2 linked regions of the Ignicoccus hospitalis KIN4/I genome follow. The protein of the gene in region 2 binds, or shares a complex with, the protein of the main gene of each other region. Links are inferred from orthologs where the notes say so. Each region holds a gene or a part of one and is shown on either strand. Other genes may lie near its edges.

Region 1 (4,184 bases), 130 kb from region 2 along the record:
GGCAAGCTCTTTACGTAAACGACCCAGTCGTAGCCCTCCAGTTTTACCGGCCTCTTCACTACGGAGGCTATCCTCCTTATCGCTTCTTCCCTATCCAGCTCCTCCCACTGGTCCCCGCGGAGCTCGAAAAGCGGGCCCTCCAAAGTCACCCGGAAAGTTTCCCCCTCCGGGATCTTCTGAGCCGCCTTGCTCACTGCCTTAACCACGTCCTCTATGTCGGCGGGCACGGAGAAGTCGTAGGGGACGGCCTTCAGCAGGACGGTGTAGCGGGGGTCCACCAGCTCCTTCAGCCTCTCCACGGCCTCGAAGGGGTCTCCCTTGTACTTTATTATTAAGTAGCTGGGCTGCTTCCTCACTACGTAGAAGTCCTTCCCCCAGTAGCTCCTCAGCTCGGCCTCCGCCTTGTGCTCCCGGCCCCTCCAGCACGCCACGGTGACGTTGAACTCGCTCAAGCCCGAGATACCCCGGGAGCCCGCACAAAGGGTCCCTTTAGTAGGGGCCCGCCGGGTACCGGAGTTGTTGGAGCTGTTGTGCGCGCTCCTCTCTTCCTTGGCCTTCGCGTTCTCTTACCTAGCTTGGAGCTCTTCCGGGAGCTGCGAAGCCCTCCTCCGGGGGATAAGGGCCGTTTACAAGAAGTTGGAAGATCTGGAGGAGAAGGAGAAGTGTTTGAAGGCCAACGCGGTCTTGAGCTTGGTGGAGGCCGCCAGGCTCTTGGCAGAAGACGCGAGGAGGCTCTACGAGAAGACCGGCGACGCGGAGTTCTTGAACGTCGCCACCAAGTGGGAGGAGTTCGTGAGGACCAACGAGGCGGCGGTCAAGAAGGCCTTGGGTTACGCCTCAAAATAGCATTATAAACTGGAAGCCCCTTGCGCTCCCGGTGAGCGTATGGAGTACATCTACGCGGCGCTCTTGCTGCACGCAGCTGGTAAGGAGATAACCGAGGACGCCGTGAAGAAGGTGCTGGAGGCGGCGGGCGTCGAAGTGGACGAGACGAGGGTAAAGGCGTTGGTCGCCGCGCTCAGCGAGGTGAACATAGAGGAGGCGATCAAGAGCGCTGCCTTCCCCGTAGCCGCCGCCCCCGCGGCCGCGCCCGCCGCCGCCGGCGGAGAGGCCAAGGAGGAGAAGAAGGAAGAGGAAGAAGAGGAGGAGAAGAAGGAGGCCGTCAGCGAGGAGGAGCTCTCCGCCGGCCTGGGAGCCCTCTTCGGCTAAAACCCCGCTTTTTGTGTACGCTGGGTGTCGCCTTGAGCTTCGTGCCCCCCGACCACCCCAGGTTCCTTTCCCTAATGTATAGGGAGAGGCTGGTCGAGAAGTTCAAGGAAGGGGTAGTGGTCGCGCAAGGCTTGATAGCGCACGGGAGGGGAGAGGCCTTCGATTACATACTGGGCGAGCAGACCATCCCCCCGGCCTTGGAGGCCGAAAAGGCAGCAGCGGCGCTGCTCAAGCTGGCGCGCAAGCCGGTCATAAGCGTCAACGGGAACGCGGCCGCCTTGGTCCCCGGGGAGTTGGTGGAGCTCAGCAAGGCCCTAAACGCCCCCCTCGAGGTCAACTTGTTCTATAGGTCCGAGGAGAGGGCCAAGAGGATAGCTGAGCTCCTCAAGGCCCACGGGGCGGAGGAGGTCTTGTGGAGGCCCGACCAAGAGCTGCCGGGGCTTAGCTCCGAGAGGAGGAGGGTGAGCTCCAAGGGCATAGCCTCTGCTGACGTGGTGTTGGTGAGCTTGGAGGACGGGGACCGCACGGAAGCGTTGAAGAGGAACGGGAAGAAGGTAATTGCAATAGACTTGAACCCTTTCTCGAGGACCTCCCTAACTGCCGACATAACTATAGTTGACAACGTGATTAGGGCAATACCGAACATAACGAAGTTCGTAAAGGCTATGAGCGAGAGGGAGGCGGAGGAGGCTTTGGAGAGGTTCGACAACGCGAGGAACTTGAGGGAGGTGGTCAAATGGATAAAGAAGTGGCTGGATGCTAAGACTTCAGAGCTCCTCTAGGTGTTTTGCTACCTCCTCCACGGTGAGCTTCCTCGCGGTCTTGGTGTCCACCGGGACCACTGCAACTTCGTAAAGCTCCGGGTCCTTCTCGCTCTCCGACACTTGTAGGAACGCCTTGAGCACCAGTTTTACCAACTCGTCCAAGCTCAGATCGTACTTATAGTTAGCTTCCAAGAATTCCATGAGGATGTGGTGGTTCTGGCCTATGGCCACCGCCTTGTAGCTCATGTACTGTCCCGAGGGCTCCGTCATAAACACTTGGGGCTCGTCGTCCACGCCGGCTATTATCAAGGAAACCCCGAAGGGCCTCACTCCCCCGTGCTGGGTGTACACTTGCTTCAGGTCGCTGACTGCCTTGGTGACGTACTCCACCGGGGCGGGCTCGTCGTAGAGGAAGCGGTAGTTGAGGGCCGCCCTCCTGGCCACGTCCACCAACACCCTCCCGTCGGCGGCCAAGCCGGCGAAGCTGGTAACTATGTGATCGTCGATGAAGTGTATCTTCTCAAGCTTGTCGAAGTCCACCAGAGTCTGCACCTTCTTCTTGGAGGCAGCTACGACGACGCCCTCCTTACACTTAGCGCCTATGGTGCTCCAGCCCCTCTTGACGGCCTCGAAGGCGTACTCCACTTGGTAGAGCTTGCCCTCGGGCGAGAACACGGTTATCGCTCTGTCGTAACCTAACTGGGAGGCCAGGCCGAACGCCAACGCTCGTTACCCAAAAACGGGACGCGGGGGAACGAGTATAAATTATCACGAGTGCAGCTTCTTCAAGAACTCCTCGCTGCCCGTGTCGGAAGTTAACTTGCTCACTACGATGCCGGCTATGAAGGACGCCGGCACGCTGTACAGCGCGGGTTGTACGAGCACCGGTATAGGGCCTAAGGCCTTGGTGCCCGAAAGCCTCAGCAGCACGAAGAGGACCGACGTCAAGAGGCCAACCAGCATCGACGCCACCGCGCCGCTCCTAGTGAACTTGTCCCACCACAAGTTCATTATGAGCGTGGTCGCGAACGAGCTGGCAGCTATTCCGAAGGCCAACACCACTAGGTAGGAGACGTCGAAGCCCTTCAGGAGGAGGCCGCCCACTATCGCTACCGCCCCCACTCCCAAGGCCACCAACCTCGCGACGAACAGCTGCTCCTCCTCGCTGGCCTTCCCCTTCCTCACTATGTTAGCGTACAAGTCGTAGGCGACGCTGTTCGTGGCGGCAACCATTAGCCCGCCCACGGTGGAGAGTATCGCAGCGAAGGCGCCGGCCGCCGCCAGTCCCATCAAGAGCTCCCCGCCCAGTAGCTTTCCGCTCATGACCACAGGCATGTTCTTCGCCCACGGCACGTAACCGGTAACCAGCCAGTTAGTGATTACGTAGAAGAGCGCCGTGCCGGCGGCGAAGCCCACGAATATAGAGAACAAGTAGAAGAGGCCTATGTTGAATATCGCCCCTACCGTACCCTTCCGGGCGTCGGAGGGCTTGGGGACGGTGTAGAAGTAGACCAGCACGTGCGGCAGGCCCACGGTGCCCATTATTATTCCCAAGGCGAGGCTGAACTGGTTCCACACGTCCCTCGCGAACGCGCCCGGCTGGGGGAGCCTCGGCAGTTCGGGGTTCTTTTGCAAGACTTCCTCCGCGGCCTTCAAGCTCTCTTGGAGGGCGGTCCTAAAGGTGATCTGGTTTACGTCTATCTCTTTGGGCTCGAAGTACTTCTTAGCTAAGGCCGGCGGGGGGACCTTCCAAGAGCTCTCCAGCAAGTTCGAAGGGCCACCGAAGGCGACCATGTAGGCCGCGAATATTAGCAACATGGAGAACCACAACACCAGCGCTTGGAACACTTGGCTGTACAAGGTGGACCTTATACCTCCCAACATCACCACGAGGACTACTATAGCACCCACCACGACTACTGCTACGTGGTAGGGCCAGTCTAGCAACAAGCTCATGAGGGAGCCGGCGCCTATCATTTGGGGAATCATGTAGAATACCGAGATGATCACCGTGGCTATCATCGCTAGCGCCCTGAGCTCCGGGGCGCCGGAGAACCTCTCGGTCAAGATGTCAGCGACTGTGAACTTTCCTACCTTCCTAATGTATTCCGCTGCCACGAGTAAGACCAAGACCCACCCGGCGAAGTATCCTATGGGGTCCCAGACCCTATCCAGCCCGAAGTTGCTTATCCCCCCGGCGACGCCCAAGAA
Region 2 (4,085 bases):
CCGTAAAGAGGTTGGAGAAGGACGCCGTAATGCCGAAGAGGGCTAACCCTTGGGACGCGGGTTTGGACCTCCACGCGCTGGAGGAAGTGGTAGTAGAGCCCGGGGAAGTGAAGGTCGTCCGCACGGGAATAGCGATAGCTATACCCAGGGGGTTCGTGGGGCTGATCAAGGATCGCTCCTCTCGAGCGCTGAAGGGTCTACACGCGCTGGCCGGGGTAATAGACCCCGGTTACCGGGGGGAAGTTAAGGTTGTTGTTACGAACTTAGGCAGTGATAAAATAACCATTAGGAAAGGGGAGAGGTTCGCACAGCTAGTTATAGTCCCGGTAGCTTACTTGGAGCCGGTCGAGGTCGAGGAGTTGCCCCCAAACGACGGCAGGTCGGGGGGTTTCGGCTCTACGGATGAGGAGTTGGTCCGGGTCGCGAGGGGTGAGCGGAGAGGGCCCCCCTAGCCGACCTCGCTCAGCGCCCGAACCTCCTCTGCCTCCTCTGGTAGTCCCGGAGGGCCCTCAGTATGTCTATCCTCCTTATTTCTGGCCAGTAGATGTTGGCGAAGTAGAGCTCGCTGTACGCCGACTGCCAGAGCAAGAAGTTGCTTATCCTCTCCTCCCCGCTCGTCCTTATTATCAAGTCGGGGTCGGGTAAGTTCTCCGTGTATAAGTGTTGGGTGATCACGTTCTCGTCTATCTGGTCCGGCTCCAGCTCCCCCCTCTTCACCTTCCAAGCTATCTTCCTCACCGCGTCAACTATTTCTTGTCGGCCCCCGTAACACACGGCGACGTTTATCACCCTCTTGTTGTAACCCTTCGTAGCCTCCTCTACCTCCTTAGCGGCCTCGAGGAGTTCCTTGGGCCACAAGTTCCTTCTCCCTATTACCATGACCTTTACTTCGTTTCTGTGAACTATCTCGTCCTTGGCGAGCTCCCTCAAGCCCCCGGCTATGAGCTCGTAAAGCTTTTCCCTCTCCTCCGGGCTCCTCCTAGTGCAGTTCTCCGTCGACATAGCGAAGACTGTGACCACCTCTATCCCTAACTCCAACAACCACATTAACACTTCCCTCATCTTCTTGTAGCCTTCTCTATGACCCAACCACTCTTGGAGCCCCCTCATCCGCGCCCACCTCCTGTTGCCGTCGGGAATTATTGCTACGTGTTTGGGCAAATGGTCCTTGCTTATCTCCGCTTCCAGCTTCTTTTCATATATCTCGTATATTGGCTTCATCAAGAAGGATATTGTCCTCCAGCCCCTGTTCGCTAGCGCGGCTCTGGTTTGCAAGCATTAACTCCCGTTCAGCGGGTTAGTTGGGATTAAAATTAAGTAGGGATGAGAGGCCCGAACCTGACTTCGGGGGCAAGCAGTTGGACTTCGTGGAGCGGGAAGAGTAGGACGAGGTGTAGGGTGGTGGCGGGGCCCCGCGTGGTAGCGGGGGGTGGATTTGAACCACCGACCTCGGGGTTATGAGCCCCGCGGGCTACCAGGCTGCCCTACCCCGCTAGGTCTCCCCGCCGTTGGGGACTTCCCCCATTGGGGTTAATAAGTTTGCTACATGGTGTGTATTTGTATCGGCGCGCCCTCTCTGGGGCTGAGGCGGTAGCTTGCGCCGGCCCTCTTTCTCATAACCTTATCGACGGCCGCTAAGAAGTCTTCCATAGTTACGTACTTGCGCTTGTTTCTGAGGGCATTATAGCCGGCCTCGGTCACTATCGCCTTCAAGTCCGCTCCGGTAGCCCCCTCCGTCATCTCCGCTATCTTCTCCAAGTCTACGTCGTCCGCCATCCTCATGTTTCTAGTGTGGATCTGCAATATCTCTAGCCTACCCTTCTTGTCCGGCGGCGGGATGTAGATTATTCTGTCAAACCGTCCCGGCCTCAAGATCGCGGGGTCGAGTATGTCCAGCCTGTTCGTGGCGGCTATGACCGCTACCCCGCTCAGAGGGTCGAAGCCGTCGAGCTCCGCCAAGAGCTGCATCAACGTTCTCTGCACCTCCCTCTCGCCGGAGGTACCCATCTCTATTCTCTTGGCGGCTATGGCGTCTATCTCGTCTATGAATATTATGCTGGGCGCCTTCTTCCTAGCCATGTTAAAGACCTCTCTGACTATCCTCGCCCCCTCGCCTATGAACTTGTTAACTAGCTCGCTCCCCACGACCCTTATGAAGGTAGCCCCTACCTCGCCCGCCACCGCCCTCGCGATCAAGGTCTTCCCGCAGCCGGGAGGGCCGTAGAGTAGGACTCCTTTCAAGGGCTCAATTCCTATCTCCTTGAACATTTCGGGATTCTTCAAGGGAAGTTCCACAACCTCTCTAACCTCCTCCAACTGCTGTTTCAACCCTCCTACGTCGCTATACCTTGTCTTGGGGCGTTCGACAACCTCCATAGCTTTTACGTAAGGATCCTCCAAACCTTTCAACACGTCCACTACAGTTGAACCCCTCTGGTTAACCGCCACGCTTATGCCGGGCTTGAGCAGTTCCTTGGGGACGCGGGAGCTTACCTCGACCACTAGGACCGGGCCGGCGCTGGACTTCACCACCGCCCTCCCGTCAGGCAAGACGTCGAGCAAGGTCGCCTCTATGAGGGGCGGGTTGGTCAGCTTGTTGACCTCCCCCTTCCAGTACTCCAGCTCGGACTTGAGTCTCTTTACCTCCTTAGTCAGCCTGTTTATTTTTCTCTTGAGGAGTTCGACGTCCTCCACGTCGTCGCTTTCCTCTCCCCCAAATTTTCTATCAATATCAAACGCTACCATTCAACTTCCCGTCTTCTGAGTAGCGGCATAAGGAAATTTTGAGGTTGGGCGGTAGGTGTTAACTAGTTATCATAGAGCGTCCCGGTTACGATTTCAAAGGAGAGAATCGAGCTTTATTAGAAACTTCCCGGAGGGCGGCGGGGTATCGAAATTTGGAAGTGCCGGCCGCGTGGAAGAAGTTTAGGTACCGCGGGAAGACGTTGGAAGAGCTGTTGGAGATGCCCCTAGACGACTTCATAGAGTTGTTGCCGGCTAGGCAGAGGAGGAGTTTGAAGAGGGGCTTCAACGACGCTCAGAGGAGGCTCTTGGAGAAGGTGTTAAAGGCCCGAAAGGAAATGGAGAAAGGCAAGAAAGTGAAGATAAGGACCCACGTGAGGGACATGGTCATACTCCCGATAATGGTAGGGCTGACTATAGAGGTTTACAACGGCAAGGAGTTCGTGCCGGTCAAAATAGTGCCGGAGATGATAGGGCACTACTTGGGAGAGTTCAGCCACACCACCGCCGTGGTCAAGCACGGTGAGCCCGGCCTGAAGGCGACCAGGAGCAGCTTGTTCGTAGCGGCCAAGTGAGGTGTGAACCGTGCCCACGTGGCATTACTCCACTGATATAGCTGAGAAGAACCCGGAGAAGACCGCCAAAGCGATGATGTGGGACGCGCCGATATCGCCCAAGGAAGCCACGGAGCTTGCGAGGGTGATAAGGGGTATGAAACTAACTGAGGCCAAGGCTTACCTTGAGAGAGTAATAAAGATGGAGGAGCCCGTGCCTTATAGGAGGTACCACGGAAAGGTAGCCCACAAGAGGGGGCTGGCGGACAAGCACGGGATCCCCATGGGGAGGTACCCGGTAAAGGCCGCCAAGTACTTCCTGAAATTATTAAAGAACGTCGAGGCTAACGCGGAGTTCAAGGGGCTCGAGGTAGAAAAGCTAAAGATAGTACATATTGCCTCTCACAAGGGGATGACGATTAAAAGGTGGATGCCCCGCGCCTTCGGGAGGGCCACGCCCGAGTTCGAGAGGAGGACTCACCTAGAGGTGATCGTGGAGGAGGTGGAGTAAGTTGAGCGTGGCTAAAAAGAACATAAAGAAGTACTTCTTGGAACAAGCCTTAACGCAAGTCAAGGTTGACGAGTACCTAGCGTACAAGTTTCACAGCGTGGGCTACAGCAAGGTAGAGCTGCAGAAAACGCCCATGGGTACGAGGGTCATAATATACGCGGAGAGGTCGGGAGCGATAATAGGGAGGAGGGGCCAGACCATTAAACAAATAACGAAGGTGTTGGAAGAGTGGTTCGGCATACCCAACCCTCAAGTGACCGTAGTAAAGGTTGAGGAGC

What was found. The genes of interacting proteins can lie anywhere in the genome.
Region 1: the proteins of IGNI_RS03055 (region 2) and psmA are in contact, whole or in part, in a cryo-EM structure (PDB 6HE5), measured with the Archaeoglobus fulgidus proteins. The link is inferred for Ignicoccus hospitalis KIN4/I from one-to-one orthologs. Residues at the interface, in WP_010879468.1 of Archaeoglobus fulgidus: Asp391, Leu392, Lys393, Gly394, Met396, Phe397, Val398; in WP_010877997.1 of Archaeoglobus fulgidus: Ala30, Arg33, Gly34, Ala35, Asp51, Arg53, Val54, Lys66, Ser79, Gly80, Leu81, Val82, Met166.

The regions. Positions count from the first base shown.
Region 1 is NC_009776.1:397,979-402,162, forward strand. Bases 837-3,815 are described here. They hold psmA (archaeal proteasome endopeptidase complex subunit alpha), read right to left. Parts: upstream 2,697-3,815; coding sequence 1,977-2,696; downstream 837-1,976. Other genes in these bases: IGNI_RS02335 (hypothetical protein), read left to right, coding at 837-846; rpl12p (50S ribosomal protein P1), read left to right, coding at 886-1,209; IGNI_RS02345 (4-phosphopantoate--beta-alanine ligase), read left to right, coding at 1,242-1,991; IGNI_RS02355 (sodium/solute symporter), read right to left, coding at 2,742-3,815. In the rest of the region: IGNI_RS02330 (THUMP domain-containing protein), read right to left, coding at 1-452; more of IGNI_RS02335, read left to right, coding at 517-836; more of IGNI_RS02355, read right to left, coding at 3,816-4,184. UniProt on the Methanocaldococcus jannaschii protein: Component of the proteasome core, a large protease complex with broad specificity involved in protein degradation. The M.jannaschii proteasome is able to cleave oligopeptides after Glu, Asp, Tyr, Phe, Trp, slightly after Arg, but not after Ala.
Region 2 is NC_009776.1:526,079-530,163, forward strand. What follows is about bases 645-3,524. They hold IGNI_RS03055 (proteasome-activating nucleotidase), read right to left. Parts: upstream 2,746-3,524; coding sequence 1,543-2,745; downstream 645-1,542. Other genes in these bases: uppS (polyprenyl diphosphate synthase), read right to left, coding at 645-1,275; IGNI_RS03060 (30S ribosomal protein S19), read left to right, coding at 2,898-3,317; IGNI_RS03065 (50S ribosomal protein L22), read left to right, coding at 3,328-3,524. Outside these bases: IGNI_RS03035 (hypothetical protein), read left to right, coding at 1-46; dut (dUTP diphosphatase), read left to right, coding at 1-452; more of uppS, read right to left, coding at 463-644; more of IGNI_RS03065, read left to right, coding at 3,525-3,807; IGNI_RS03070 (30S ribosomal protein S3), read left to right, coding at 3,809-4,085. UniProt on the Methanocaldococcus jannaschii protein: ATPase which is responsible for recognizing, binding, unfolding and translocation of substrate proteins into the archaeal 20S proteasome core particle.